DNA from 2 places in the Shewanella colwelliana genome. Region 2 is predicted to be linked to the other one. Evidence: riboswitches for the same ligand, from Rfam matches in the RefSeq annotation. Region 2 holds a riboswitch; the other holds the start of a gene.
What was found. A riboswitch is a leader RNA that binds a small molecule or an ion and turns the genes downstream of it on or off. The one in region 2 is predicted to bind cobalamin.
Positions count from the first base shown of each region.

Region 1: another riboswitch for cobalamin. It lies ahead of BEL05_RS08175 (TonB-dependent receptor); the one in region 2 lies ahead of BEL05_RS15295 (ABC transporter ATP-binding protein).

Region 1 is NZ_MCBT01000022.1:14,498-30,313, forward strand. It holds gene BEL05_RS08160 (M56 family metallopeptidase) at 16-1,233, opposite strand; gene BEL05_RS08165 (BlaI/MecI/CopY family transcriptional regulator) at 1,236-1,607, opposite strand; gene BEL05_RS08170 (hypothetical protein) at 1,840-2,466, shown strand; cobalamin riboswitch at 2,632-2,848, shown strand; gene BEL05_RS08175 (TonB-dependent receptor) at 2,948-4,885, shown strand; gene BEL05_RS08180 (dodecin) at 5,028-5,240, shown strand; gene queG (tRNA epoxyqueuosine(34) reductase QueG) at 5,285-6,460, opposite strand; gene BEL05_RS08190 (substrate-binding periplasmic protein) at 6,663-7,436, shown strand; gene BEL05_RS08195 (tetratricopeptide repeat-containing diguanylate cyclase) at 7,433-9,352, opposite strand; gene BEL05_RS08200 (DUF3069 domain-containing protein) at 9,665-10,090, shown strand; gene rsuA (16S rRNA pseudouridine(516) synthase RsuA) at 10,138-10,827, opposite strand; gene BEL05_RS08210 (sugar O-acetyltransferase) at 10,950-11,504, shown strand; gene BEL05_RS08215 (M13 family metallopeptidase) at 11,724-13,808, shown strand; gene BEL05_RS08220 (RelA/SpoT domain-containing protein) at 13,991-14,773, shown strand; gene BEL05_RS08225 (SMI1/KNR4 family protein) at 14,842-15,243, shown strand; gene BEL05_RS08230 (DUF4447 family protein) at 15,278-15,778, shown strand.
Region 2 is NZ_MCBT01000044.1:165,511-181,326, forward strand. It holds gene BEL05_RS15250 (DUF3369 domain-containing protein) at 41-1,594, shown strand; gene BEL05_RS15255 (sensor histidine kinase) at 1,640-2,983, shown strand; tRNA gene BEL05_RS15260 (tRNA-Leu) at 3,106-3,192, shown strand; gene cobO (cob(I)yrinic acid a,c-diamide adenosyltransferase) at 3,234-3,866, opposite strand; gene BEL05_RS15270 (cobyric acid synthase) at 3,964-5,496, opposite strand; gene cobU (bifunctional adenosylcobinamide kinase/adenosylcobinamide-phosphate guanylyltransferase) at 5,605-6,132, opposite strand; gene BEL05_RS15280 (adenosylcobinamide-GDP ribazoletransferase) at 6,129-6,896, opposite strand; gene cobT (nicotinate-nucleotide--dimethylbenzimidazole phosphoribosyltransferase) at 6,944-7,972, opposite strand; gene BEL05_RS15290 (FecCD family ABC transporter permease) at 8,015-9,043, opposite strand; gene BEL05_RS15295 (ABC transporter ATP-binding protein) at 9,064-9,888, opposite strand; cobalamin riboswitch at 9,999-10,191, opposite strand; gene BEL05_RS15300 (histidine phosphatase family protein) at 10,272-10,901, opposite strand; gene metH (methionine synthase) at 11,266-14,991, shown strand; gene BEL05_RS15310 (SDR family NAD(P)-dependent oxidoreductase) at 15,408-15,816, shown strand, end outside.

The DNA.
Region 1 (15,816 bases), on a different contig from region 2:
AACTATTCTAGTTTACTATTTTTCTGCGGTAACCATTACGCGCTCTATCTCTGCTTTGGGTGGCGCTAGCATAAAATCTAGCTGCACTTGTGCGTCTTGCATGCCTTTCGCCGATGGTTTGTAGGTCCACTGTTCTAACGCCTTTATGGCTTCTGCATCAAACACACCTGTGGGTGAGGACTTAATGACAGAGACCTTGCTCACCTTTCCCTTTTTGCTGATATCAAATTGCAGCTGAACATAGCCCTCAACCCCATCTTGAGCTGCTTTAATTGGATAACGGGGTTCGATACGCATTACTGGATGAACGCTATCTTTTTGCTGTGCAAGCGTGTGTTTATCACCCGCGTTGGCAGTTTGGTTAATGAGTGCGCCTGAGAGACCCAGCGCCATAGTGAGTCCGAGTATGGCTAATGTGCTTTTTCCATGTTGCTTTTTCATTTGCATGATCCGCTCCTTGAGGATGGTTTTATTTCCATAGTGTGTGTGTAGCATGCCCATTTGAGCTTGCTGAGAGTAAGCTAATAGCGTTTGGCTATAAGCAATTTTTTCGGGGGTTGTCATGGTTTGGGTGACTTGGGCATCACAGGCCAGTTCTTGGTCATCGCGAAAGCGTCGGTAAGCTAGCCAGCTAAGCGGATTAAACCAAAACAAAGTGACCAGCAGGTAAGCAAGCAGATTGGCTAAGATGTCATAACGGCGATGATGAAACTGCTCATGATCGACGATCGCTTGCTGTTGAGCGGGCTGCAACTGTTTAAAACTGTGTGGTACTAAAATAACGGGATTAATTAGACCCACCAACATAGGTGAGTGGATATCGATATGGGTTTTAACTCGGATGCTGGCCTCAACGTCTGGTAACGCGATGATATGGCTATTGGCCACTAGACGCCTTAGGCTAGTGGCTTGAGAAAATAACAGCGATATTAATGCCGCTGAGCCTAAGCCCCATATCGTTACAAGTATTTCGCTTGAGAGTAGAGTCGAGGTTTGGCCGATAGCATCGCTTGCTATCACCTTGTAGTGTTGCAGTACCGCAAGGGGCTCTGCACTGATCAATTGTGGGATATGCTTGCCTAGCACTGAGCCAAGTAAGAGTAGCGGGATCCCTATCCACATTGCATAAGTATTATGGGCACCAATGCGGTTGAGAAGCACCGAGTGTGAAAGTAAAAAAATGGCACAAAGCAGGCTAGGAAGGAGCGCGAGTTCTAGCAGATAACTAAGCATGACTACTTCTCCTCTTCCCAATTGTCGATTAGGGCCTTGAGCTCGGCAATATCTTCTGCACTAAGCTTGTTTTCTTTGGCAAATCCGGCAACAAGTGGTGCCACCTTGCCAGCAAAAACACGCTCGATAAACGACTGGCTCTCTTTAAGTTGGTAGTCACTTTGGGCAATAAGCGGATAGTAAAGGTAGGCACGCCCTTGTTTTTCAAAGCCAATGGCGGATTTCTTTACAAGACGGTTAAGTAAGGTTTTGACTGTTTTCTCGTGCATTTGCTGACGATGAGCAAGTTCAGCGATAACCTCAGTTGCCCCAATAGGCGAGGTTTTCCAAAGAACGTTTAGCACCGCAAGTTCAGCATTACTTATCTCTTTCATTCCGCTGTCCATCTAATGATTACAATTGTAATTTAACTTTAAGATTACATTTGTAATTTAATAATGCAACCTGTTTGGAACATTATTTTTTAAAAATAGATAAATGTTCAGCGCCGACTTTGTAGTATTATCTACTGCAGATAGGTTGAAGTTGCTGGTTTCAACCAAATTAAATAAAGTGATTTAGTCGGTTTTGTCGTTGTCACCAAACGCATCATAAGGATATGTAGAAATGGACTTTTTTCGATATCATGGATTCATAGCATGTATGGGTTGTGCCTTATTATGTACGACGAATATGAGCAATGCATCAGAACCGCTACCGGCTTCCTCAACGGCTCACCAACTGACTATCTTTAAGCAACAACTTGGTTTGCACTTTCCAACTGATTGGCGACTGGCCTACAGCGAGCAGAGTGGCAACATGTTTTCTGCCGAGTTTGTCCCTCAGCAAGAAATGCTAACCAGTTGGTCATCGCTCTATTGCATTCAAGGCTTTAAGGGAATGGCTGATGGAATTGAACCTGAAGAGTTTTTAGATACTTTCGCCGCCAACTATCAACAAGTTTGCGAAGGGGAGATGCAGTACAACAAGCTCGGTGCGACGCAAATTGAGGGCAAAGAGAGTTTTAGCGCCATGCTGACTTGCTCTAAAATGCCGCATACCCACAAAGGCAAGAGTGGTCAAGGAGTCGGTATGGGTGAAATTGGTCACTATACCGTGATATCAGGCAGTGAAGACCTGTTTTTACTGCATCAGTCGGCCCGCGGTGAAGCGTTACTGTCGCCGACCACCCAGTTGTCATTGTCAATTGAGCCGCCAGTAAAAATGGTATCGGATATCAAGACCCTACGTTAGCCTGTGTGTTATAGATTGAGCTGACTGATATTCGCAACTATCTATTGCTCCGTATATTGGTGTTAGACATTTATACGTGTAGACGTCTATAATGCCCGCGTTCTTTGCGCTGATGTTAATGTAAGTTTGAATAACTTGAATAACCCTGATGTAAGGTTCAACAAATTCTAGTCAATCTTTTGTGGTGCCCTTAGGTGTTAATGACCTAATTTGGGATAATCGGGAAGCCTGTGAAAATCTGGCACTGCCCCCGCAACGGTGAAAGGTGAAAGTTGGGTGCGCTTGAGTTTAAGCGTTAAAAAAATCCAATCTTGTCGCATAAGGCTCTTGCCGCTATGCCTATCCTCAGTCCGGAGACCGGCCCTTTAGATGATTTTGAGATTTCGGCGGGCAGATCTCGAAATGCGACAGTGCAAGGCTTTAATAGCCTTAATGTTGTCGTGACCTTTTGCCCCGTTTTCCTTTTAGGAGTTAAAGGTAAATGGGTACACAACCTACAAAAATCGCCGTATTACTCGGTGCAATCTTATCGGTATCAGCCCCACTTCATGCGGCTGAACAAACCCTCCACAATGCGATTGAGATTGATGAAACCATCACGGTTATCGGTCGAAATGAATCAACCCCACTGAATATTGCTGCCAATGTTAATGTTATTGATGCTGCTGCGATTGAGATGAGTGGTGCCACGACGTTAACAGATGTATTGCGCGGTCAAAGCGGGATTCAGTTCTCTGATTCAAACTCTGGTGCTGTGTTTGCTATGCGGGGCTTTAGCGCCGATCAAGCGGCAAATAACACCTTGATTTTGATTGATGGTCGCCGACTGAACAATATCGATATTGCGGCGCCTAGCATTAATTCGATTCCACTTAATCAAATTGAACGCGTTGAGATTTTGTCGGGCAGTGCCGGTGTATTGTATGGCGATCAGGCTGTCGGTGGCGTGATTAATATTATCACTAAGGCGCCTAATAGCACAGGTGGCAGTGTGCAAGTGTCTGCCGGGAGTTTTGACACCTATGAAGGTCAGGGTGATGTTTCTGTCGCTATCAATGACAAATGGCGACTGTATGCAGCAGCCAGTTATAACCAAGGTGACAACTACCGCGATCATAATGCCAATCAAACCGCATCCATTTTAGGGCGCCTGCAGTATCAAGATGGTGGCGATCGTTTCTTCGTTGAGACGAGCTATTATGATAATGAGCGTGAGTTAGCGGGTGCCTTAACCAAAGAGCAGTTTGACGATAACCCGCGCCAAGCTAACTTATTTTATCCTGATGACATTCAACATGAGATGACCAGCGCCGTAAGAGCGGGGTACCAACATCAGCTTAATCGCCAATGGTTACTGTCAGCGGATCTTAATTACGCTGATACCGATGTGAACTCTATTAGCTGGGGCAATGAGGGCAAGATAACACGATCATTATTAGAATTTAACCCTAAGGCAGTGGCAACGTTTTCCACGGAAAATGGTGACATCAACCTTGTTGCAGGGGCTGATTTTAGCCAGGGTAAAGCGGATTATGATCTTGCTTATATCACGCGCAATAACACCCAGCGTTTGCTCAGTGCTTATGTACAGGCTGATGTGCCACTGACGCAAAGCCTGAGTTATGTGGTGGGTGGGCGTTATAGTGATGTGCAAGATGATCTCACTGATGTAGTGCTTTATCCCGAAGGCGATAAACTCGATAACAGTGCTAGTGCCTTTGAGTTAGGCATCAACTATCGTCCGAGCAAGTCACAGCGGTTCTATCTGCGGGCGGATGATAATTTCCGCTTTGCCAAAGTGGATGAACAAGCTTATACCTTACCTGAGGTTAAAGGACTTAATCCACAGACAGGTCGCTCCTATGAAGCGGGATGGGATTGGACGCTGAGTCGCCAGACATTGCGCATTAGTGCCTATCGCTTAGATCTTGAAGATGAGATTGTCTATGTGTGGTCACCAGAAGGTGGAGCTAACATGAATGCCGATGCATCTCGTCGTTATGGGGCGAGTGCCGATTGGGACTGGCAGATCACCACCTCAACACAGGTCGGCCTTGAGTATCACTACATCGATGCTAAGTACACCGAAGGCGCTAATGACGGTAAGGTGTTACCTTGGGTTGCAGAGCATACAGGGCGCGGTTACCTGAGCGTTGATTTTGCTCAGCATTGGCAGTTATTTGCCGAAGGTCTGTATACTGGCTCGCGCTATGAAGGTGGTGATAACGGAAACTACAATCCAAAAGTTGAGTCATATCTGTTATCTAACCTAGCACTTAATTATACCCGTGATGCATGGTTGGCTAGCCTGCGGGTAGATAATCTGTTTGATGAGCAATACGCAAGTGCGGTCTATTACGGTGGTTACTATTCAGGCACTGGCCGTGCGGTACGTTTGACGGCCAGTTACCGTTTCTAGCCGCCGCGTTCAAGAGGGAAAAGCCAGTGCCAAGCACTGGCTTTTGACTCTCTATCCTTTGCTATGAGCTATGAACAAATAGGGCAAAGTTAGGTTTCCTTTCTATACTCAAATGAAAGTATTGGTATAAGAGGTCATTGCTATGAGTCACACCTATAAGATCATCGAACTCGTTGGTTCTTCGCCCATTAGCTCAGATGAAGCGATAAAGAATGCCATCGCGTCAGCCAGTCAATCCTTGCACCATTTACGCTGGTTTCAAGTGGTAGAAACACGCGGCCATTTAGAAGAAGGGCTTATTGCTCATTGGCAGGTGACGGTTAAAGTGGGCTTTACCTTAGATAGCCCTGACTAAAACCACTGAATTCGTACAAAACATGCTCGAAAAGTGAGCGGCTCCTATGCATCCCTAGGAAGACCTTTTTCAACGGCGCGGATCACTCGCGCCGTTTTACGACTAATCGCGGCGCAAGAGCTTTGCTGCTGGGTTAACGCCCAATCAATATGTTCGACGACCATCTCATCGACCTCTTCACTGCTGCGACGCTTGAGTAGCGCGTCAATGATGGCTGGCGAATGGGGTGCATTACCTAAGGCCACAGCTATGTTACGTAACCATCTTTTATGGCCAATACGTCGAATGGCGCTGCCTTCTGTATAGCTTAAAAATTCGGCTTCAGACCATGCAAACAGTGTGGTGAGCTGTGGCTGTTTTAAGATATCGCGTGTATGAAAATCGTTTTCTTGGGTTATCGGTGCTTGACTATTAACCGGACAAACGAGCTGGCAGTCATCACAGCCGTAAATACGGTTGCCTATTAAGGCCCTAAACTCATCAGGGATAGCGCCTTGAAGTTCAATGGTTAGGTATGAGATGCAGCGTCTACCGTCGACAACATAAGGTTCGACAATCGCATTGGTTGGACAAGACTTTATGCACGCGACGCAGGTATTACACTCTTCTTGTATCGGTATATCGACGGGGAGTGGTACGTCGATAAGCAGCTCGCCTAAGAAAAACCAACTACCAGCGTCTTGATTGAGTAAAAGGCTATGTTTACCCGTCCATCCTAAACCTGCTTTATCGGCCAATGGGCGCTCAAGTATCGGTGCTGAATCGACAAATGGGCGAAAGTTGGGGGAGGCGAAGCCCAGTTCGATAAGCTCAGCTTCTATCTGTTGTCCCAATTTTTTTAGACGATTACGGATCATCTTATGGTAGTCACGTCCGCCTGCGTAACGTGAGATGTAGGCCAGGTTAGGGTCGCTTAAATTGGTGGCAAAACCGGCTTCAGGTGGGAGGTAATCCATGCGGGCAGAAATTACCCGAGTTGTCCCAGGGTGAAGCTCATTGGGGCGAGCGCGCATCATGCCGTGGGCTGCCATGTAGTTCATTTCACCATGGTAGCCATTATCTAACCAAGTTTGTAATTTCCCCTCTTCCGTTGATAGGTCGGTATCGCAAATGCCAATTTGTGCAAAGCCCAAGGCTTTCCCCCATGTTTTAATTTGTTGGGCTAGCTTAGCGAGTTGTTGCTGACTGAGCATTTGGTGCATTGGCGACGGTATAGACATAGTATTCAGACAAGGTAATTAACCCATTTATGATAGCAGTTTAGTGTTGTGAGACAAATAGAGGTGCCTATACGGTTTGAATTGTTTGAGCACCTTGGTATCGGCAAACTCTGTTTTTTTAGTCTAGTGGTGGGATAAAGTTGTGAAAAGTAGCCAAAGCACTCATTATCAAATTACTCGCATTTATAGGTCAGGGAATTTTTTGAAACATCGTGTTTTCTCAGCGCTCCTTTTGCTTCTTTGTTCTTTTGTCGCTAATGCGACGACGGAACTACGTTTGCTGACTGAAGATTGGGCGCCCATGAGTTATCAAGAGGACGGTATTGCCAAAGGCTATGCCGTGGAGTTGGTGCAAGCTCTTGCTGATGAATTTAGCTTAGGTGGGCAGATTGAAGTGTTGCCGTGGGCAAGAGCTTACTCGGTGGCATCATCTGAGCCCAATGTCATGCTGTTTGCTACCTCTCCAACCCCAGAACGTAGGCACCTGTTCGACTTTGTCGGCCCAATTGCAACGAGTCGTATTTTTTTATATGCCAAAGCCGATGACGATATCAAGCTCGCTAATATTAAACAGATCGATGAACACGGTGTTGTTGGCGTCTATCGTAACTCGTTGAGCGAATCAATTTTAAAGAAGGCGGGGATTAAGCAGATGCTGGTGGCCAGTTTTCCACAACAATCAGCGAAACAGCTCAGTCACAATCGTGTGCGCTTTTGGTGTCAGGCGGACTTGGCTGTGGCGACCCTATTAGATGAAGTCGATATGAGTTTTGATAGTGTTAGGCCCGTATTAGAGTTGGCGGAGATTGATCTCTATTTCGCGTTTTCGGTGGGAACACCTAAAGCTACTATCGAGCAGTGGCATCAAGGGCTAGCGGCTTATAAAAAAAGCGGTAAGCTCGGTAAGCTTTACCATAAATGGTTTGCCGAGCTTGAAATGAATAGAGAAATTGTCACGCTAACTAGCATAGATTAGCGTGCATTTTCAGTGCTTAATATGGCGCAGTTACGTCCAGCCGATTTTGCTTGGTAAAGCGCCTTGTCGGCACGTTTAAGCAGCATATTAAAGTCTTTATCAGCTATGTAGGTCGCAACTCCCGCACTGATGGTCAATTTAAAGTTAGGATAAATATCTTCAAAACCGCCACTTTCAATGGTTGTTACTAGGCGTTGTGCAATATTGAGGGCTTGTTCTGCCGTCGTGCCGGGCAAGATAACCAAAAACTCTTCACCACCGACGCGGCCCACTAAATCTTGTTTTCTCATTAAACCATTACTGATGTTTGCCAAGGCGATAAGCACTTTATCACCAATATCATGACCGTATTGATCATTCACCTTCTTGAAGTGATCGGCATCAAAGAGGATCAATGACAATGGCTGCTCGTTACTGTCTTTGGATTTAAAGTAGCCGTCACCTTTGCTATAGGTATAGCGACGATTAGGTAGCTGAGTGAGATGATCCGTCAATGCCAGTATCGATAGGAGTTTCGACTTTTGTGATTGCTTATACGTGAAGATAGAGAGAATCACCATGATAATACAACCAAGAATGATTACTAGCATTTGTAAGTACTTGTTTTGCTTTAAAATGTAGAGTTCGTTCTCTTTTATTTTTTGCAGTTCAATAAGTTGCTGGTTTTCTCGCTCAATCTGCTCAGTATTAAAACGAGTCCGCATCTCGGTGGTGCGAGTCGTTTGCTGAGTGTTATCGAGCTGCTTATGGTTAGCAATATAACTTTTTAGCGCGTTGAAAGCCTGTTGCCAATCTTGTTGGTTTGCGTAAATATCGCTTTCTATTTGATACAGCCACTCTAATCCACGGGCGTTCTTTATGTGTATAAAGGCTTGTTTGGCTGCATCGAGAAAGGCAAGTGAAGTATCGAACTGCCCCTGTTCAACAGCGACTTGAGCTTGATAGAGGCGCATGAAGCTGTAGGATGCTCCCAATGAGGGGTCGATAAACTGCTCGGCATCATTGAGGTATTGCCCCGCTTCTTTAATGCGCCCAAGTTTAATCAAGGCTCCTGCGACATTTATAGCGGTATGAGCACTGCCTTTAAGGCCGATACTTTTTTTCCAGTAGAGGTAACTTTCTAAATGCATGGCTAGCGCTGCTTCATCCTCTCCGAGCTCTTCAAGGGCGAAGCCTATTTCAGTTTTCATACCATTGGCGCTATCTGTATCGTTTGTACTAATAAACTTATCGATAAGTTTATTGTAATACTTGATAGCAGTTTGTGGATCGCCAAAGCGGCGGTAACTGGTGGCTAAGTCAGATAAATTATAGAGCGCCCAGTGTTCGAGGTTAAGTGACTCATAAAGGTTTTGAGCGGTAATGAGATCTTCTAACGCCTGTGCAAAGTTACCTTGGAAAGAGTAGAGCGCACCACGTAAAGAGCGTGAGTCAGCAATTAATCGAGGTGACTCTAATAGATAGCTTTCTGCAATGATCTGATCGTATTCTTTAATGGCGAGGTTGACGTCACCCGCCATCTGGTACATAAATGCTCGGCATAACTTAAGGTCGGTGACGGTAATGGGGGAGTTGGCCACAATATCAGAGGTGAGCTTTAAGTTTGCGAACTCAATCGCCTCGCTTATCTTTTCACGCTTCTCTATGTCGAAGCTATTCCAGCAGATTGCGCGCTGTAATCTCAGGTAGTCCTGAAGGTCATCGACAGTGATACTATTTTTGAGTTGAGCTAAATATTGATCAATGGTTGCTACGTCGCCGATGGCACCGCTGTCCAGCGCGTTGAATATCTGCTCGTTGCTTAATGCATCATCTGAGACGGTTTCAGCATGGCTGTAGGGAACAAGCAGTAGCAAGTAGAGGCCCAATAGCCTAAGGCTGAAAAATAGTGAGTTCTTATTTGTTTTTATTATCATTTTTGACGTTCAAGACCCAGCTAACTGACCACTTAACCATAGCATATTGTTTTAATTTGTAACTATTTTATACAGATGTCAGTAATTTGACAGTTAAAAGTGCATTTTTTAGCCTTGATGGTTAATTGTTGTTCTGTTGTGGGGATTAAGGTAAGCGGCGCGCATTTTTTGCAATTTGTATTGGGGGCGAGTATAAAGGCAACCCTTATGGCGCTGGACGTTGCAATGAGTACAGCCGTTAGGGGCAGTATTAGCCGCTAGACACTAATGCCGTATACTGCGGTTGATTAATTTATGTGGAGTAAGACTTAAATGAATTCTGACTATAAACAACGTGCAGAGCTGGTGGCGCTAAATGTTTGTAACAGTGTAATCCCAATGGATAAAGTGCCTGCTAACCTGCTTGAAGCCTATGCAAATCTGTGCAATGAACTTTTAGAAGATAGTGATGAGAAATTTATCACCGCGTGGGAGGCTCTGCCTGCCAGTGCCATGGCTTTGTTACCTCAAGCGGATTTTCATGGTTTCTATATTGCCAATGCTTGGTTGCAGCTTAGCCGCGTCGCCCAAGATATCGCAGAGCTTGCTGATAGCGATGAGGCGATCGATGAAAACGAGTACAACAATATATTCACGCGTTTGTCTGATGCATCATTGAAAGAGAGCGCAAAGAAGCTGAAAAAAGCACGCACAGATAGAGCTTTGCTCAATAGTATCAAGAGTGTGATTGAGGGATAAAAAAAGAGCCAGTCCTATGGCTCTTTTCTATCTGGCTTAAATAAGCCTTATATTGACTTAATCTCTTTGGTGGTGAGATAGCGCCATTGCCCTGGGGTTAAGTCATTATCTAATTCTATCTCGCCAATAGATTCGCGATGTAGTCCCACGACCTTATTACCTACCGCAGCAAACATACGTTTGACCTGATGATATTTACCTTCGGTAATAGTCAGTCGTGCTTGGTGTGAGTCGATGATTTCCAGCACTGCCGGTTTGGTTAACCCCTCTTCACTTCGCAGAGCCACGCCCTGAGCGAAAGTATCAATGAGCGCATTGTCGATTGGATCGGCAAGCTGCACAAGATAGCGCTTACCGCACTCTTTCTTAGGTGAGGTTATTTTATGTGACCACTGGCCATCGCTAGTGATAAGTACTAATCCTGTTGTGTCTACGTCGAGACGTCCTGCGATGTGTAACTCGTCAGTTTTAGGGACATCTAGCAGGCCTAAAACCGATGGGTATTGTTCATCAATAGTCGAGCAGATGGTGTCGACTGGTTTATTAAGCATAATGAAACGTGGACCTATCACGGATAGCTGCTGGCCATCGAGACAAATAGTATGTTTATCCGTGACTTTAAAACTCGAGTTTTTGATCACTTCACCATCACAGGTAATGTCACCTCGATGCAGTGCTTTTTTGGCGAGAGAGCGGGTAAGCGCGGTTGATTCACAGATAAATTTGTCTAAACGCACAGGTTAACTCAGTTATTGACTTTCAAGGCGGTCATTATGAAGCCAGCGTTCACAAAGGGAAAGTCTTTGCGTAGTAAAATCCTACTTATTCAGCGATTATCCTGTTAGATAAGGAGAATAGTATGCCAATAACGGAACCCGTTCGTCACAATAAAAATTTCATTAAGATGATCAGTGGTGAGGAGTATAACTGCCTCGACAGTGAGCTACTGCATTTTTGGCAACAGCAGCAGGCTTACAATCACCAGTTGAATATTGCTGGCAAGACTGATTCATTGCTGCTACCTAATGTTTCCGGTAATGCGATAATTAAAAGCCCATTTTTTATCAGCTATGGTATTAACCTTTATCTTGCCAAGGGGGTGTTTATTAATGCCAACGTGACCTTGCAAGATAATGCGCCGATAACCGTTGGGGCACAAACCATGATCGGACCGAATGTGCAGTTTTATACAGCGAGTCACCCACTTAATGCCGCTCAGCGTTGTCAGGGTATTGAAACTGCGCTGGCAATTCATGTTGGCGAACGAGTGTGGATTGGAGGCGGTGCCATCATTTTACCTGGGGTGAGCATTGGTGATGAAGCCGTGGTTGGTGCGGGCGCTGTGGTCACGAAAGATGTGGCTGCAAGAACCCTTGTTGTGGGGAATCCGGCGAAGATGATTAAGGCACTTTAAAGGAGTGAAGTAGGCTAAGGGGTTGGAGGTTAGGAAACCTTTACTTACATATCAAGCATCGATAATTCCAGCTTCTGACGGCGATAGACTTGTTTACATCGGTCTAAAAACATTAACATACGTATCCTAAGGCAGATATTGCACCACTTTGGTTTTACCATGACAGTAGCATTGCTAAATAAAACAATAAATTAACTAAGCATTTTAAAAGGAATTCACATGAAGAAAGTTCTTGTTGGAGGTTTATGCGCCTCCCTAATCGTCGGCCTTAGCGCTTGTAATAGTGATCAAGCAGAAGTTAAAGCGCCAGAAACGGCTAAAACTGAAGCGGCTGTTGCTGTAGAAAAAGCGCTTAGTTCAGGTATCGACTTTGCTAATTTTGATAAGTCAGTTCGTCCGCAAGACGATTTCTATGACTACGTAAACGGCACTTGGATTAAGAACACCGAAATCCCAAGTGATCGCACCAGCACTGGTGCTTTTTATGATTTACGTGAAAAGTCTCGTGACGATGTTAAAGCGATCATCGAAGAAGTGGCTGCCACGCCAAACTTAACACCTGGCAGTGACGAGCAAAAAGTTGCCGATCTTTATCGCTCATTCATGGATACCGAAACGTTAAACAAACTTGGTATTAAGCCTATTCAGGGCGAATTAGATAAGATTGCTGCGCTACAAAATAAAGATGAGTTGGTTGAATACTTCGCCCATAGTCAGATTATTGGTGGCGGTACGCCGTTAGCGTTTTATATCAATGTCGATGCGAAAGACTCTAGTCGTTACGCGACGCATATCTGGCAATATGGTCTAAGCTTGCCTGAAAAAGATTATTACTTTAATGAAGATGAGCGCTTCGTTAACATCCGCAAAGCTTTCGTTGCTCATATTGAGAAGATGTTTACCTTAGCGGGTTTTGACAATGCTAAGGCGAGTGCTGAGCAAGTGCTAGCATTAGAAACCGCGATTGCTAGCCGTCATTGGGATGTGGTTGAAAGCCGCGATAGCACTAAGACCTATAATCTATACCAAGTTGCAGATCTTGTTAAGCTTGCACCAGATGTTAACTGGGCGGGCTACCTAAAGACATTAGGCGCCGATAAGCAAACTGATATTATTATCAACCAGCCAAGCTTTATTGAAGGCTTCAATGAAGTGCTTAAAGCTAATGATTTAGCGACGTGGAAAACCTACATGAAGTGGAATACGCTAACTCACTTCGCGGGTAACTTAAGTTCAGAATTGGATGCTGAGAACTTTGAGTTCTTCTCAAAGACCCTTAATGGTCAAGCTGAACAACAGCCTCGTTGGAAGCGCGGTGTTGGTGCGGTGAACAGTTTACTAGGCGAAGTTGTTGGTAAGGTGTATGTGAAGCGTCATTTCACGCCAGAAGCTAAGCAGCGTATGCAAGGACTTGTTGAGAATCTGCGTGGCGCTTACGGTGTAAGCATCGAAAACCTATCTTGGATGAGCCCTGACACTAAAGTGGCTGCTAAAGATAAGCTGGCTAAGTTTGATCCTAAAATCGGTTACCCAGATCGCTGGGAAGATTACGATAAGTTGGTTATTAAGGCCGATGACTTAGTGGGCAACGGCATGCGTGCCAGCGAACTATCTCATGCAAAAGAGCTTGAGAAGTTAGGTTCACCAATCCGTAAGTGGGAGTGGCACATGACGCCACAAACCGTGAACGCTTACTACAATCCAACCATGAATGAAATTGTATTCCCAGCGGCAATCTTACAGCCTCCATTCTTTAATATGGAAGCGGATGATGCGGTTAACTACGGCGGTATTGGTGCGGTGATCGGTCATGAAATGGGCCACGGTTTTGACGATCAAGGTGCGAAGTTTGATGGTGAAGGTAACATGCGTGACTGGTGGACTGAGCAAGACCTAAAAGAGTTTGCTGCTCGTGGTAAAGCTTTAGTTGACCAGTACAATGGTTATGCGGTGTTTGACGATCTAAACGTCAATGGTGAACTGACTCTTGGTGAAAACATCGGTGATCTTTCTGGTGTAACAATTGCCTACAAAGCTTACAAAATGTCATTGAATGGTCAAGAAGCCCCTGTTATCGACGGTTTAACTGGCGATGAGCGATTCTTTATTGGCTTCACCCAGATCTGGCGCGCTAAGATAAAAGAAGAATCTATGCGTAACCGTGTAGCCACAGACCCGCATTCACCTGCTAAGTTCCGTTCACTCGGTGCACTGTCAAACATGCCTGAGTTCTACACCACATTTGACGTGAAAGAGGGTGATGCCATGTACATTGCGCCTGAGAAGCGTGTAAAAATCTGGTAATGTAAACACTGATAGTTGTACTAAAAAGAGCGCAAAAGGCGCTCTTTTTTTATGGGTATAGATTAACGATTTCTTTGATGAACGATTCTTCATATGCCATTCAGCATTGGTTAAGTGATGGCGGGCTAGATTAACTATCGATAGGTAAAAAACTCAAGGCTGATGAATTACCGAGGATGGTTATGAATAGATTGTTTCGCACCTTTTTTATATTTCTGTTGTTACTGTCAACCCGCAGTGGATTTGCGACCACCTTCGATTCCCCTAATGAGGTTAAAGACAGTCGTCATTTTGCCGAGCGTCGTGCATTCAATAAAAACCTTGCAGGTTTACAGGCATTAAGTAGCACTCCCAGCCAAGCTATTCACCAACCCATTGCAGATTTCGACCAGCTGTATGCCAATGCTCACAACGCCCAAGAAGAGTTAGGAAATATGTTGAGTAAGCTAAACGCTCAGCAGCAATATGAACTGCAGCTTCCTGGCATTAAAAGTTATGAGCGCGCTGCGCAAAAAGTGGCGACCAAATTTGATGGCGATGCTAGCCGCATCACCGACCTTGCCAGAGCCACTATTGTTGCGGACGATATTCACAGTGTGATGATGGCCTTTGAGTCATTGTCAGAGCAAGCCAACATAGTGCAGGTTAAAAACCGTTTCGCGGCACCTAAGGCCTCTGGTTATCGTGACCTAAATCTGTTGGTTCAGCTGCCTAAAACAGACATGATTGCCGAGGTACAGCTTCATCTTAAAGCGATTGCCGAGATTAAGAGTGGCGATGAGCATCTGGTATATGAGGCGGTGCAAGCTATCGAAACGGCAGCTAAGCAGCAAAATCGAGCACTGAATGACATTGAGTTGGCTAAAATAACTCAGCTACGTCAATCTTCACATAAGTTGTATCACAAAGCGTGGTTGTATTATAAGCGTATTGATGGCGCTAATCTTATCGAGGCAGCGGCATAGCACGCTAACAAAATTAAAGTAAAGGCGATATACTTGCGCCCAATAGCCATTTTAGCAGTGAACACACCATGCATGACCTCATCGAGCAACTACAGGAATTAAGCGAAACCGTTCCTGTACCATTAGAGCTGCCAACGTTCGAGCAGCTTGTGGAAGTGGAGGAGGAGATCCTGATCCCTCTGCCATCAGAGTTGAAAGAGTATCTGTTATTTGCCAGTGATGTAATTCATGGCAGTTTAGAGCCGGTGACCGCCAGTGATCCACACTCGCATACTTATCTCTCTGAAGTGACCTCTTATGCCTGGTCTATCGGCCTGCCGCGGGAGTATATCGCTATCTGTCAGATGGGCGACGACTTTTACTGCATTGACCAAGAAGGGCAAGTGATGCTTTGGCGTGACGGGGAACTGGATGAAGAGTGCTGGGAGTCATTCTGGCAGTGGGCTGAAGAAGTTTGGATCAACGCCTAGGCTCATAAGAATTATTATCGAATTGGAAAAGACAATGTCAAAGAAAGCAGAATTAAATGCAATTGAAATAAAGTACCTAAGACACTCACTTGGGTTAAGTGCGGCGCAGGTTGCAGACCTATCAAAGTCAACGGAAGAGCAAGTACTGGCGTGGGAAGCCGGGGAGGCAGATGTCTCAGGATTGGCGGCAAAAAAACTACTTGAGCTTGATGAAACCATTGAGATGCAGGTACTCAATACCTGTGATGGTATTGAAGAGCTATTCAGTAAAGAACCTAAGCGCACCCTAAGCTTTGTTGTTTACCCGACTCAAGCTATCTATACCGCTTACAATCCTGAATTTTTAAGTGCGTTGCCTTTGACCGAATTGTACAACACAGCAGCATGGCGCATTAAGAAAGAGTGCAAATTAGTGCTTGAGGTGGATGTCACCTTAGTCGCATTAGATGTTGAAGCCTATAAAGCTTACCGTGAAACAGCAGGCCTAAAAGAGAGCCGCGAAAGTCGCGCGAAATGGGCGGCCACTCAGATTTAATGGCTGAGTAAATGAATATATTGAGAAAAAAGGAAGCC
Region 2 (15,816 bases):
AACGGTTCACTAATATTCTAATGCTATCGGAGTAGACTCTTTGGCTACATCACTTAAATTCAGCAGTAAACCTAAACCACAAGCAACACCAAACACCTTGCCCCCTTGGCAAGTGCTGATCGTTGATGATGATGCTGCCGTTCACCAAGTCACTAAACTAGTGATGCGAGGGTTTGAGTTCAGCGGCCGCAATATTGAATTTATCTCAGCCTATAACGCCGAAGATGCCAAACAGATCCTACAAGCCAACCCTGATATCGCCATGACCCTGTTAGATGTTGTTATGGAGAGCAACGACGCAGGATTGCAATTAACCCGCTGGATACGGGAAGAGCTAGGGAACCTTAATATCCGAATTGTCCTGCGCACGGGGCAACCAGGCCAAGCACCTGAAGAGAAAGTCATTCGCGACTTTGATATCAATGATTACAAAGAGAAAACAGAACTCACCCACGCTAAGCTTGTGACCGTCTTCTATGGTGGATTGCGGGGCTACCGCGATATCATTAAACTTGAACGCGCTAGGCAGGCACTGAGGCGCGCCATCAGTGCGATCTCGTCAGTTTATGATGTGCAAAACCTAAGAGAGTTTGCTTCGGCGGTACTCGACCAGCTCAACGATCTGCTTAATTTTAATGGCGATGGCCTATGTGCCAGCCTATCTGAAAGCTATACCGCAAGCTCAAATGAAGGCCACCTTAAAATTTTAGCGGCGACCGATGCCTACTCTGAACTCCATATCGACAGCAACATTGATACCCTTCCCTCCCAAGTTAAAGGTGCGATAAATAAAGCCTTAGAGGAGAAACAACATCACTTTAATGACTTTTCTGTGACCTGTTATTACCGCAGTAAAGTGGGCAGCGAAACCGTTGTTTACCTCTCTTTCGACAATAAACTTGAACCAGAGGGTCGAGAACTGCTGGAGATCTTCACCGCCAATGTCGCCATTACCTATGAGAGCCTATTACTGCGTGACGAGATAGAAGAAACCCAAAAGTCGACCATCTACATTCTTGGAGAAGCTGTTGAAAAACGTTCAAAAGAGACGGGGGCCCACGTTAAACGCGTTGGTGAAATCGCGGCATTACTGGGACGGGGTCTTGCACTGCCCGAGCGCTATATCAACGATCTTTTGCAAGCTGCCCCGCTGCATGATATCGGCAAAATCGGCATTCCAGACGATATCCTTAATAAACCCGGTAAGTTTGAACCCGAAGAGTGGGAGATCATGAAGCAGCATGCTTTTTTAGGCTACGAACTCCTCGCCAGCTCAGACAAACGCATTTTACAGCTGGCAGCGGTCATCGCCCATCAACACCATGAAAAGTGGGACGGTAGTGGTTATCCACAAGGTTTGTCAGGCGAAAATATCGATATGGCGGGCAGGATATCTGCGCTTGCCGACGTGGTCGATGCCCTAGTCAGCAAACGTTGCTATAAAGAGTCTTGGCCGCTCGCTGATGCGCTAGACTATGTCAAATCACAACGTGGTATCCACTTTGACCCTGCACTCATCGACGTACTGTTTGCCAATTTGGATAAACTCGACGACATATACCAACGCTATCCCGACGCACCAGGCGCTCCCTAAGCTAAGCGAAACCAATAACAGAAGAGACTTGAGCAGGCGAACTAAATGGAAAAAAAGCTGTTTGATGAAAATGAAGGTCGGACGTTAGCCGAAGCTGCATTACGCCAAATTACAGAAAACACCTCACGGGAAACCGGTGATCAGTTTTTTCGTGTGCTCGTGCGAGATCTCGCCAAAGCGTTAGATGTCTATTATGTGATTGCCGGGCGTATCGTGATCGATGAAAACATGAAAGAGCATAATCAAACCTTGGCCATCTGGGCCGGTGATGATTTTATGGACAACATATCATACCCGCTCGATGACACCCCTTGCAGCAATGTTTCATCGCAAAACATGTGCTTTCATGCCAGTGGAATATGCACCCTATACCCCCAAGACCAACTGTTAGTCGACATGGCAGCTGAAAGCTATATTGGCATGTCGATGATTGATACCCAAGGTAAAACCTTGGGCATACTGGTTGCACTGGACAAAAAGCCTATCGACCAGAATAAACGCCTTTTAGGACTTTCGTTACTGTCGATATTTGCAGCCCGATGCGCCGCTGAATTACAACATCAAGACCGTGAAGCGCAACTAGAAAGCCTTGTGGAGCAGCGTACCCAAACCCTCAAAGCTGCGCAAAAAAAACTGCTAGAGCAAGAAAAAATGGCCGCACTAGGCTCATTGGTTGCTGGTATTGCCCATGAGATCAACACCCCCATTGGCGTGGCGGTGACAGGTGCATCTAGCCTGATTGAGTTCTCCAATACTTTAGATAAACGCCTTAATAGTGAAGAGGTCACCATAGAGGAGTTACAAGAACTTATCGACTTGGTGAATCAAGGGGCTAAGCTAATTGATAGCAATTTACAGCGCGCTGCCAGTTTAATCAGTAGTTTTAAACAGCTCGCTGTGGATCAGAGTAATTTGCACCAGTCTAAAATCGAGCTAGGTGAATACATCAATAGCATTTTCATTGCCCATGCTGCCGCACTGCGCAGGGCTAAAGTGAGCTATACACTCTCCGCCCCCGATAAAATCATCATGTACCTTCCCGCAGGTAAATTGGCGCAATTACTCTCTAACCTAATAATGAACAGTCTCACCCATGCCTTTCCCGATGAGCAAGGCGGGCAAATAATGGTTAATGCTGAACAAGAGGGTGACCAAGCGGTGATCACGGTAGCCGATGATGGCATTGGCATCACTGATGAGATTAAGCATCATATTTTTGAGCCCTTCTTCACCACTCGCCGCGGTGAAGGTGGCAGCGGCCTAGGGATGCATATTGTCTATAACATAGTAACGAGCCTAGGGGGCACAATAACCATCCCACACAGCCCTAAAGGGCTAACATTTGTCATCACCTTACCGCTATCGATAACTGACCAGCCTTCACCATAGTGGACTGAATCACACACGAGTAAATTACCTGCTTACAGCGATTGACAGTCTCTAAAGTACAGCAGTAATATCAAGAGACTAGGCAATTGAACGCCTGAAAGTTTAATCGAAAGTCATGCCTTGCAGATGTGGTGGAATTGGTAGACACGCTAGCTTCAGGTGCTAGTGCCCGCAAGGGCGTGGGAGTTCAAGTCTCCCCATCTGTACCAACAATTTAACGCGCTAACCTCGCGCGCAACAAAGCTAAGGCTTAATAATCAAACCCTATTTGTGCTTTAACTCCGGCGTCAAACGCATGTTTAATCGGTTGTACTTCACTCACAGTATCGGCTAGCTCAATAATCACACGGTGACATGCCCTGCCAGTAATGATCACATGCTGCATTGGCGGGCGATTATTAAGCGCATCCAGTACACGCTCAAGCTCGATATAGTGATAGCTCACCATATAAGTGAGTTCATCGAGCAAAATAATATCGATGGTTTCATCTTTGAGTAATGCTTCAGCCGCTTCCCACGCACTCAGCGCTGCTAAAGTGTCCTTCTCTTTATCTTGGGTTTCCCAGGTAAAACCTGTTCCCATCACATGGAACTCAACACCGACTTTCTCTAACACTGCACGCTCACCGCAAGGCCAGTTGCCCTTAATAAACTGCACCACAGCCGCCTTTTTTCCATGCCCTACTGCGCGGGTAATATTGCCAAATCCCCCCGTAGACTTACCTTTACCATTGCCGGTCAAGACCAGTAACACGCCTTTCTCTCGTTGCGCTTTAGCGATTTTGGCATCCACGGCGTCCTTCACTTTTTGTTGGCGCGCTTTATGACGCTCGGCTTTTATTTGGTCACTGGTTTTTGCTTGGGTATCGGTTTTATCATTCATGGTAAATTCTCTAATTACGCTTTATTTATCAGGCTATTTGCATGTCAGGTGCTAGGCCTATTCTCTACTGGTGCTTCGCGTCAATAGCGAGCCCTATTTAACTCGTTTTCTCGGTCAAAATATCAGCCAGTTTGTTCATATCCATATGCTGCGCAAGCATATCGGCGAGTCTATCGAGCTGAGTCATGCGCTGAGCATCAAGATTAATGGCTTCAACCTCTTTCATCCCAGCCCACTTAAGTAATAATTGCGCCGCCTGCGGCTGGTCAAATAGCCCATGCAAGTAGGTACCCAAAATCTGATTATCTGTCGACAGAAAACCATCATGCACGCCCAGCCTTCTTTCATCAGGGCGCAGTGATATCGGGGCGGCTTGGGTCGTTAAGCACTTTGTTTGGCCACAGTGGATTTCATACCCTTTAATTGGCACCGTTTCACCTACCAAACTGAGCTCACCCACGACCTGAGTTAACTGCTTCGTGGGCGTTAACCTTGTCACGAGAGGCAGCAAGCCTAATCCATCACTCTCACCCACTTGCCCCTCGACGCCAGTGGGATCATCTATCGCCAGTCCCAGCATCTGGTAACCGCCACAAATGCCAATCACTTTGCCACCATACCTGAGGTGAGTGTTGATCAGTCTGTCCCAACCATTACTGAGCATGGTCGTGAGATCTTGGCGCACACTCTTACTCCCCGGCAGAATAATCAGGTCGGCTTGGGGCTGTTTTCCATCAAACGGAGCGGTTACCGTTTGATAGGTAAACTCAATATCATCATGCAATCTTAAGGGGTCAAAATCTGTATGGTTGCTGATCCGGGGCCACACCAGCACCAACACCTTAAATTTGGGTTGCTCGGTTTTAATCGGCGCTACCATCAGCGCATCTTCAGCGTCCAGATGCAGGTCATTAAGGTAAGGCAACACCCCCAGCACAGGTTTATCAATTTTGTTTTCTAGCCAATCGAGCCCCGATTGCAGCAAACTAATATCACCGCGAAACCGATTAATGACCACTCCTTTTATGCGTGCCTGCTCGGATGGTGACAGTAACATCAAGGTACCAACAATATGGGCAAATACCCCACCTTTATCTATGTCAGCAATTAAAATTACTGGGCAGTCGACTGCTTCGGCAAACCCCATATTGGCAATATCACCTTCACGCAGATTGATTTCTGCCGGACTCCCCGCCCCCTCCACCATCACGAGTTCATATTGAGCTTTCAAACGAGATAAAGAATCTAACACGGCCGCCATCGCCTTGGTGCGATAACCCTGACTGTCTTTACCAAAATAGGTTTGACCATCCATATGCGATAGCGCTTTACCTTGGACAATGACTTGTGAGCGAGTGTCAGAACTTGGCTTAAGCAAGATAGGATTAAAATCCGTATGTGCAGCCAGTCCACACGCTATGGCTTGCAGCGCCTGAGCTCGGCCAATTTCGCCCCCATCACTAGTGACAGCGCTATTAAGTGCCATATTCTGAGGTTTAAAAGGCGCAACATTGACACCTTGCTTAGCAAAGTAGCGACACAAGCCCGCCACCAGCGTACTCTTACCCGCATCAGACGTGGTACCCTGCACCATCAAGAGCTTCGCTGGTTTTTCACTTTTATTTGGCATAGTTATTCGGCATAGTTTTTTGACATAGTTAGTAGACTCATTATCTTGCTGCTATCGACGAACCATGCGCCTTTCGCTTTATTGGCGAATGATTTGCCGCTTCCATTGTTAACCTTTCAGGGTCATCGGCAGCCCTGCCGTAACCAGCACGACTTCATCAGCAATGGCGGCAATGGCCTGATGCAGCCAACCCGCTTCATCGACAAATTGACGGCTTAAAGGATCGGCCGCAACAAGCCCGCCCCCCACCTCATTTGAAACAAAAATAATCGTTCCTGGTAACTGAGATAATGTGGCTAAAAACTCACTTCTTACCTGCGGCCAATCACTGTTTTTTGATAACAGTTGATTGGTCAACCACAGGGTTAAACAATCGACGAGGATCACTTGGTTGTGCCGCGCATTCTCCGTTAGGCAATCACTTAAATTTAGTGGGCACTCTAAGGTACGCCAAGGTAAATCATCTTCTGTGCGTTCCTGTTGATGGCGCTGAATACGACTCGTCATCTCTTCATCGAACGCCTCTGCCGTAGCCACAAACAGGCAATCATCACCTAGCGCTACTCGCTTGGCTGCCTGGGCTAACGCGTGGCGAGACTTACCACTGCGCGCACCACCTAAAACAAAATGGATCATAAACTCACCGCCACAATAAACAGATAACAGCACAACTCACTCACCTGCTGCGCCGCGCCTAAGGTGTCCCCCGTGTAACCACCAATCTGCTTTCTAAACCCGAGAATCAATAGGTAGCGCAAGACGACAAGTACTACACATAAACTAAGGGCGAAACTGACACCTGATAACCATAAGGTAATAATTGCTGTGAGCAGTAGTATTCCTAACTCATTGACGGTTTGTGATTGCGCCAGCGGCTTACTCTTGCTGCTGGCATCCTCACGAACATATTGCTCAGAATAGATAATCGACGCAGCAAGCACTCGGCTAAGGCAATGTGCACTGACTAACGCCGCCATCACAAGTTCCTCCTGATACAGTGCAATTTCACTAAGCAGCACAAACTTAAGCCATAGTGCGAACACCAGCGCCAGCACTCCATAAGTGCCAACTCGAGAATCTTTCATAATGGTGAGCTTATCTTGTAGCGTCCAGCCACCGCCAAAGCCATCTGCGGTATCGGCCAAGCCATCTTCATGAAAGCCGCCAGTCACCAACACGCTAGCTATCATGGCAAGCACAATCGCCACACTGCTAGGCAGTAGCATATTAGCCAACAAGTAAATGCCAGCGCTAATGAGGCCAACAAGCACACCAACTAAGCCAAAGTAGCGACTGGCCTGATTGAGTTTTTCACTATCGACCTGCACCCAGTTAGGCATAGGAATGCGCGTAAAAAAGCCCACCGCAATAAAAAATAGGTTTAATTGCTTTATCACCACCTAGTGTTCACTCCTCATCCCAGCTCTGCAACCTTCCAATCTTCAAGCTAAATCTCAATACCTAAATCTTGCAGACTTGCCATCTCGTTATAAAAGCCGCTTGCTGCATGCACCAAAGGCAGCGCCAATGCCGCCCCAGTCCCCTCACCTAAGCGCATGCCCAATGAGAGTAGCGGCTTAGCCTTTAGATGTTGCAGCATAAGCTGATGACCACGCTCATCAGACTGATGCGCGAAAATCATATAATCACGTGCCGCAGGGGCGATGGCGACTGCGACCAAGGCAGCCGCCGTGGCAATAAAGCCATCAACCAAGATCAACATCTTATGCTCTGCGGCGGCAAGTATTGCCCCTGTCATTTGCACAATTTCAAAACCGCCCACTGCCGCTAGCACACCATAGGGATCGGTTAGCTGATCTCGATGAAGGTGTAACGCCTGCTCAATTAGCATCTGCTTTCTGGCCATGACCTGAGCATCGATGCCAGTGCCGCGTCCGACACATGCAGCCACATCCATATTTAACATTGCCGCCATAATCGCTGCCGCCGATGACGTATTGCCAATACCCATCTCACCAAAAGCGAGTAAATTAGAGCCTTGGCCATGATGAAAGGCAACCCGCTCTTTCGCCATAGCAAAGCCTTGCTTAACCGCCCCTAAGGTCATGGCGCTTTCTCGATGAAACGGCTGAGTGCCAGCACCAAGTCGTTGATTAATTAATTCCGGTTCATCGACAATAGGTGATGCGATGCCGCAATCAATCACCTCAAGGGTAAACCCCGCTTGACGACAAAAGACATTGATCGCCGCCCCACCACGTAAGAAGTTGTAAACCATCTGCGTGGTCACTTCACTCGGCGCAATCGACACACCGGATGCGGCTATGCCATGATCGGCGGCGAACACCAGCATTGCTGGGCGATGAATTTGTGGCCGCACTTCCCCCAACACTTGGGCGATTTGCAGTGCCAGCGTTTCTAATTCACCTAACGCCCCAAGTGGCTTAGTTTTACTATCGATATTGGTTTGTATCTGCTGATCAAACTCATGATTTACGGGGGATATCGCGAACATCTACACCTACCTTTAATCAAACGACGAGTGGGTAATCACGCCCTAACGGCCGCGTTTACCCCCTAAGATAAAGAGAAAAAAAACACTACCAATAACAGCGGTAATGATGCCGATGGGCAACTCTTGATAGCTGAGCAAACAACGAGCAAGTACATCGACCCAAATCATAAAAAGACCGCCAACAATCCCTGTAGTCAACAGTGCAAATCGCCCTGGTAAGAGTAGCCGCACTATGTGAGGGACCATTAAGCCTACAAAGCCGATACCGCCGCAATTTGCCACTAATACTGCTGTGATCAACGAACATAAAAGCAAGATGCTAAGCCGTAAACGTTGGACGTTAATCCCTAAGGTATGTGCCGTTTCATCACCCGCTTTAATAGCGATAATTTGTCGTTTAAATAACAAGATAGTTAGCGTACACACAGCAACGACAACCAAAGGTAACCAAAGTGTTGTCCAACTGGCTTTTGCAAAACTGCCCAGGCTCCAAAACAGTACCGATGCCGCCGCTTGGGGGCCGGAAAAATAGAGCAATAAACTGGTCAAGGCACCAAACATAAACGAGATGGCAACCCCAGATAGCAACATCCGCTCTATCTGAGTGCTAAGGCTGCGTCCGCATAAGGCCAGCACCATTAATACCGCGACACTGGCCCCTAAAAATGCGCCAACGGGTAAACTGACATGACTCAACCAAGCACCGCTATCGACACTTGCACCGCCAAGCAGGGTGATCACTACTACGGCGCCAAATGACGCACCAGAGGAGATACCAAATAAGTACGGATCGGCAAGCGGATTGCGGGTCACGGTTTGCAATACTGCGCCAGCGATAGCAAGGCCAAAGCCTGCGACAAAGGCCATCATGATCCGCGGCAAGCGCAGTTCCATAATAATCCGACTGCTAATGTCTCCCTGAGATTGGTCAGTTAACTGACCAATCACCACCTGCAATACCTGGCTCACTTGAATATCTGCGGCACCAAAACTGGCGGCAATCAGCGGCGTCATCAGTGCCACCAGCAAAACCAGTAACAACAGCGGCAAGACCCTCGCAACTCGCCCCATCATTTCGACAGGCAACGTCTTCATGGCATCACCTCGTCATGTTCTGTCATGCCATTATCGCTATATCCGTAAAAATAGTTTATCTGCGGATTACCATGCTGAGGGTGCGATGTGACCTGACAACAGACACCAAACACCGAACCAATTTGCTGCTCATTGAGTACTTGTGCTGGAGTGCCCTGTATCACCGACTGGCCTTTATCGAGCAGCAAAAGCTGATCGCATAAGGCACTGGCCAAGTTGAGATCGTGGATGGAGATAATTACGGTTATATCCAAGGATCTTAATAACTCTAAAATCTGGATCTGATAGCGGATATCAAGGTGATTTGTAGGTTCGTCGAGGATCAGTAGCTCTGGCTTCTGCACAATGGCTCTGGCAATTAGGGCGCGTTGCTTTTCGCCGCCAGATAGCTGTTCATAAGGCTGCGAGGCTCGCTCAGTGAGCCCGACAGTGGCTAATGCGTTAGCAATATCCTGTTTATCTTGCGCACTGGTCAGTGAAAATGCGCCCTTGTGGGGAGTTAACCCAAGACCTACCAACTGCTGCGCTGTCATATCAAAATAGTGCGGCGTGTCTTGTAATACTACGGCCACTTGTTGGGCAAATATTTTGGCTGAGAAGGTGTTAATGTCTTGGCCAAGCAGAGTGATGTCACCACAGGTGGGCACAAGATAACGATAGAGGCAACGCAATAGGGTAGATTTACCCGCGCCGTTAGGACCGATAACCCCCAGCATCTTGCCCTTTTCCAGCGAAGCACTAATATCGGCCAAGATGGCTCGTTCACCACTGTGCCAGCTTAATCCCTTGATGGATAAAGCAAGTGGTTGCGGGTCATCCATGGCCTAAACCACCTAGAAATGTAGACCGCTGTGCACAGGCATAAATACGGACGTCGTGACGTCCATCAAACTGGTTCATCATTAGCTCCCTCAAGTCACCCGCTTGAGTCATTAGGCTATAGAGTAAGGCAGGTATCCTGACTTGTGGTTGAAATAAGGCACTACTAGCCTTACTTAACGCACTCACAGTTGCGGGCACAGTTTGGGCTCAAGGCTTTCGCCTCTCCCAATTCCCTTATTAAGTTTGAGTTATCCGCCTGTTTAAAGGATACGGTTCTCAACACCTTTACTCTCGGCATGAGGTATTCACCTTGATGCCTAAATTGCTGGCTATTATGCGACATTTCAAACAAGAGGCAAGTCTAGCGGCGTAAATCACTGTCCTAGATTGACTCTCCCCAATGAAGCCGCCAGTGACAAGTCCCATCTTCATCTCTGAAATGAGTAATTTTTACCACACTGGCATATTCTAAGCTGAGTTGAGTATAAAACCCCACTGCTTGGCTAACACCTAAGGCTTTAGCCATCAAGTGTCGAATCACACCACCATGAGTAATAATCAGTAGCTTCTCCTCGCAGTGCTCGGTGACTAGTTGCTCAACGACCTCATCGAGTCGTTGTTCAAAAGTGCTCATCAGCTCTCCTTCAGGCAAAGGATGCAGCCAAGGGTTTTGCCAATAAGCCGTTAATTCAGCACCATGTTCAGCATAAAGTTTCGGGATCAATTGACCATCCCAACGGCCAAAATAGATCTCTTTCAACCGCTCATCGAGCGACACATTCACATCTCGTTTTCGTGCGATATAGTGAGCGAATTTGGCACAGCGCATCAGTGGCGAACTGACGACTCTATCGACCATCTCAGGCAATTTGGCGTAAGCCAACTGCATCTGCGCGAAACCAATTTCAGTCAATGCCACATCACAATGGCCACGCAAGGTGTTTCCCCCTTCGCACTCACCATGACGCATAAGGTACAGCGTTGTTTGTGCCATATTAATCAATATCGTCAACGACTAAGTCTTTAGAAGGATACGCTTAACAAATCGAAAATAGCAAGGCTCACCAATTTAGCTTTTGATAAAAAATAAAATATTTACAATCTAATCAGTATGTTTCTAAGCGTAACAAACACACATCGACACCGCTCCGCCCATAACAACTCACCAAAACATGAGGCCCTAGCGCGGATACGCAGGCTTATAACAAGCCTAGGTTTATCATGCGCAAAGGTTATACTGTTTTGACTTGCCCTAAGCGTAATAAGTCGCTTATTATAGACGTCTATACGTTTATACATCCAAAAATAGAAAGCGTTAAAGTATCCTTATTACACTGTAAGTTAAACAGTGAGTTAGTTTAAATAGGTAGAATTTTATGGCGACCCGTACCCCTGTTAATCATGTTAGACAGATAGCACCGCAGATCCTTGAGCAGCTCAAATCACAGATTTTGATCCTCGACGGCGCAATGGGCACCATGATCCAAGATCATAAGCTTGAAGAGGCCGATTTCCGCGGCGAACGCTTCAAAGACTGGCCAAGCGATGTCAAAGGTAACAACGATCTACTGGTGCTGACGCAACCTGAGATCATCAAGGGTATCCATAAGGAATACCTACTTGCTGGTGCCGATATCATCGAGACCAACACCTTTAACGCCACGCGGATCGCCATGGCTGACTACGACATGCAGGAGTTATCGGCCGAAATCAACCTCGAAGGTGCAAGGCTTGCACGCGCCGCAGCCGATGAAGTTGGCATAGAAACAGCACGTCCCTGTTATGTGGCTGGCGTCCTTGGCCCGACCAACCGTACCTGCTCTATAAGCCCTGATGTCAATGACCCAGGCTACCGTAACGTCAGCTTTGACGAACTGGTTGATGCCTATATCGAATCGATTGAAGCACTGATTGAGGGCGGCTCAGATATCATCATGGTTGAAACCATTTTTGATACCCTCAACGCCAAAGCGGCGCTGTTTGCCGTCGAAACCGTATTTGATGAAATCGGTCTGCGTTTACCTATCATGATCTCTGGCACCATTACCGATGCCTCAGGCCGCACCCTAACCGGACAAACAACGGAGGCGTTTTACAACTCACTACGCCACGTCCAACCGCTTTCAATCGGTCTTAACTGTGCCCTGGGTCCGCAAGAGCTCAGTCCCTATGTGCAAGAGTTATCCAAAATTGCAGAATGCTATGTCTCCGCGCACCCTAACGCGGGTTTGCCGAACGAATTTGGTGGCTATGATGAAAGCCCCGAAGAGATGGCAGAGGTCATTGCCGAATGGGCTCAAGAGGGCTTTCTTAACATCATTGGTGGCTGCTGTGGCACCACGCCAGCCCATATAAAAGTGATTCGTGACGCGGTCATTTCACATCAAGCACGTGCACTGCCCGATATTCCAGTGGCTTGCCGCCTATCGGGACTTGAGCCACTGACCATAGATGCAAGCTCGCTGTTTGTTAACGTGGGTGAGCGAACCAACGTCACTGGCTCGGCCAAGTTTTTACGCCTGATTAAAACGGGAGAATACGACGAAGCACTGTCGGTTGCCCGTGAGCAGGTAGAAAGCGGCGCGCAAATCATCGACATCAATATGGATGAAGGCATGCTAGATGGCGTCGAGGTGATGCAGAAGTTCCTCAACCTTATCGCCTCTGAGCCAGATATCAGCCGAGTGCCGATTATGATCGACTCCTCTAAGTGGGAGGTGATTGAAGCAGGATTAAAATGCATTCAAGGTAAAGGCATCGTTAACTCTATCTCCCTAAAAGAGGGTGAAGAGAGTTTTATTAAGCAAGCTAAGCTGGTTAAACGCTATGGCGCGGCCGCCATCATCATGGCATTCGATGAAAAAGGTCAGGCCGATACAAAAGCACGTAAAGTTGAGATCTGTACTCGCGCCTATAATGTATTAGTCCACAAGGTGGGATTCCCACCAGAAGATATCATCTTCGATCCTAATATTTTTGCCATCGCCACCGGTATCGACGAGCATGACAACTACGCCGTCGACTTTATCGAAGCAACGGCCGAGATCAAACGCACCTTGCCTCATGCCATGATCTCCGGCGGTGTATCAAATGTGTCGTTCTCCTTCCGTGGTAACAACCCTGTCCGAGAGGCCATTCATGCGGTTTTTCTCTATCATGCCATTCAAGCAGGCATGGATATGGGTATTGTTAACGCTGGTCAACTTGCCATCTATGATGACATCGACGCCGAACTAAAAGAGAAAGTCGAGGCCATTGTACAAAACCTAGCCTGCCCCGTGGCCGACAGCTCCAACACCGAATTACTGCTAGAAGTCGCGGAGAAATTCCGCGGCGATGGCGGACAAGTGGCTAAGAAAGAGGATTTAGAATGGCGCAGCTGGGCAGTGAGCAAACGTCTAGCTCATGCCCTAGTTAAAGGCATTACCGACTATATCGATGAAGACACCGAAGAAGCTAGACAACAAGCGACACGACCATTGGATGTGATTGAAGGGCCGCTCATGGATGGCATGAATGTGGTCGGCGATCTATTTGGCTCAGGTAAAATGTTCCTGCCCCAAGTGGTAAAATCCGCCCGTGTAATGAAGAAAGCAGTGGCTTACTTAAACCCCTACATTGAGCTAGAGAAAGTCGAAGGTCAGTCTAACGGTAAGATCTTAATGGTCACCGTAAAAGGCGACGTACACGACATAGGCAAGAATATCGTTGGCGTGGTGCTGGCTTGTAACGGCTATGAGGTGATCGATTTAGGGGTGATGGTGCCCGTTGAGAAGATTATTGAAGTCGCCAAGGCGGAGAATGTCGATATCATCGGCATGTCAGGATTGATCACGCCCAGTCTAGACGAAATGGTGCATAACGTTAAAGCCTTCCATAAAGCTGGGCTTACCATCCCCTCAATCATTGGCGGCGCGACCTGCTCTAAAATTCATACCGCAGTTAAAATTGCGCCCCATGCTCCAACCGGAGCCATCTATATCGCCGACGCGTCACGGGCCGTGCCTATGGTATCTAAGCTGATCAGCAATGAGACTCGCCAAGCCACTATCGATGCCACCTATGATGAATACCAGATAATGCGCGACAAGCGTAACTCGCAAGAGAAACGCAAACAGATCACCTCGCTGCAAGCCGCACGTGACAACCGCTGTCAACACGATTGGGCCAACTACACACCATATGAACCTAATCAGCTTGGACGTCAGGTGTTTGATGACTACCCATTGGAAGACTTAGTCGAGCGTATCGACTGGACCCCTTTCTTCCGTAGCTGGGAACTGCATGGCCACTTCCCTAAAATCTTGGAAGACAAGGTCGTCGGTGAAGAAGCTCGCAAACTATTTGCCGATGGCAAAGCCATGCTTAAGCAGATCATTGATGAAAAATGGCTTACCGCCAAAGCGGTTATCGGCCTGTTCCCCGCCAATACCGTTAACCACGATGATATTGAGCTCTATACCGATGAAAGCCGCAGCGAACTTGAGTTGACCACCCATCATCTACGCATGCAAATAGAAAGAGTGGGCAACGATAACTTCTGCCTGGCTGATTTTGTCGCCCCTAAAGACTCTGGCGTTGCCGACTACATGGGCGGTTTTGCCGTCACCGCGGGCCATGGTATTGACAAGCATATTGCCCGTTTTGAAGCCAACCACGATGACTACAATGCCATCATGCTCAAATGTTTAGCCGACCGTCTAGCCGAAGCGTTCGCCGAGCGTATGCATGAGCGAGTCCGTAAGGAGTTCTGGGGCTATGCCGCTGATGAAGCACTCGACAACGAGGCCCTAATTCGCGAAAAGTACAAGGGCATACGCCCAGCACCGGGTTACCCAGCTTGCCCAGATCACACCGAAAAGGGCTTGCTATGGGACCTGCTCAAGCCAGATGAAACTATTGGACTTAATATCACCGAAAGCTACGCCATGTTCCCCACCGCTGCGGTGTCGGGTTGGTACTTTGCCCACCCACAATCACGCTACTTTGGTGTGACCAATATCGGTCGCGATCAGGTGGAAGATTATGCCGCACGTAAAGGAATGAGTATTGAGGAAACCGAACGCTGGTTAGCGCCAGTATTGGATTATGACCCAGAGTAAGAAGTGATTCTGATTATTCAGGAGCGACCTTACGCTAACGCGGTCTAAGTCTGTCTTACGACCGATAAAATCGTGGAAATCCATTCCACATTGGGGCAAGAAGGGGGATCAACAGCCCTCTCTTGCATCTCCCCATGCCACCCATAACGAAGTTACATGCATGAGTTAGGCTCCTCATACTCCCATAAAAATCGCAAACGGCTCAAACAGGGCTTACCAGCCCCTCCGAGCCTTAGCCATCAGCTATGATGGTTATACAGCACTTTTATCTACGTATTTCGACAACTTCGATGGGGAATGTTGTTATTTCTAACTGCCACGATTTATCTCGATCACAAGCCTGAGCATCAAACTGAACAGAACCATCATATTGAGGCATAATAGCCAAAAACAGAGCATTAAAATCGGGTATAAACATGATATTAATTACTGGCGCCAGCAGTGGCTTAGGTGCGGCATTAGCAGCCTTGTATGCACAAGATGGCCAAACGGTTGTGATCACCGGACGCGACCAGACACGTCTACAACAAATCAGTAATGGTGCCACAAATATCCAAGCCATCGCAGCCGATTTAAGCAGTGAAACCAGCGTGTTCTCCTTACTCAATAAAGTCCCCCAGCAACCCAGTAGTGTGATTCACTGTGCGGGCAGTGGTTATTTTGGCCCCATCGAAAACCAAACTGCCGATGAGATAACAAAACTGCTCAACAACAATGTTACTTCTACCATCTTACTAGTGCGAGAACTGGTAAAACGCTATAGAGATCAAGAGGTCAACCTAGTGATAGTGATGTCTACCGCAGCACTGGCAGCCAAAGCAGGCG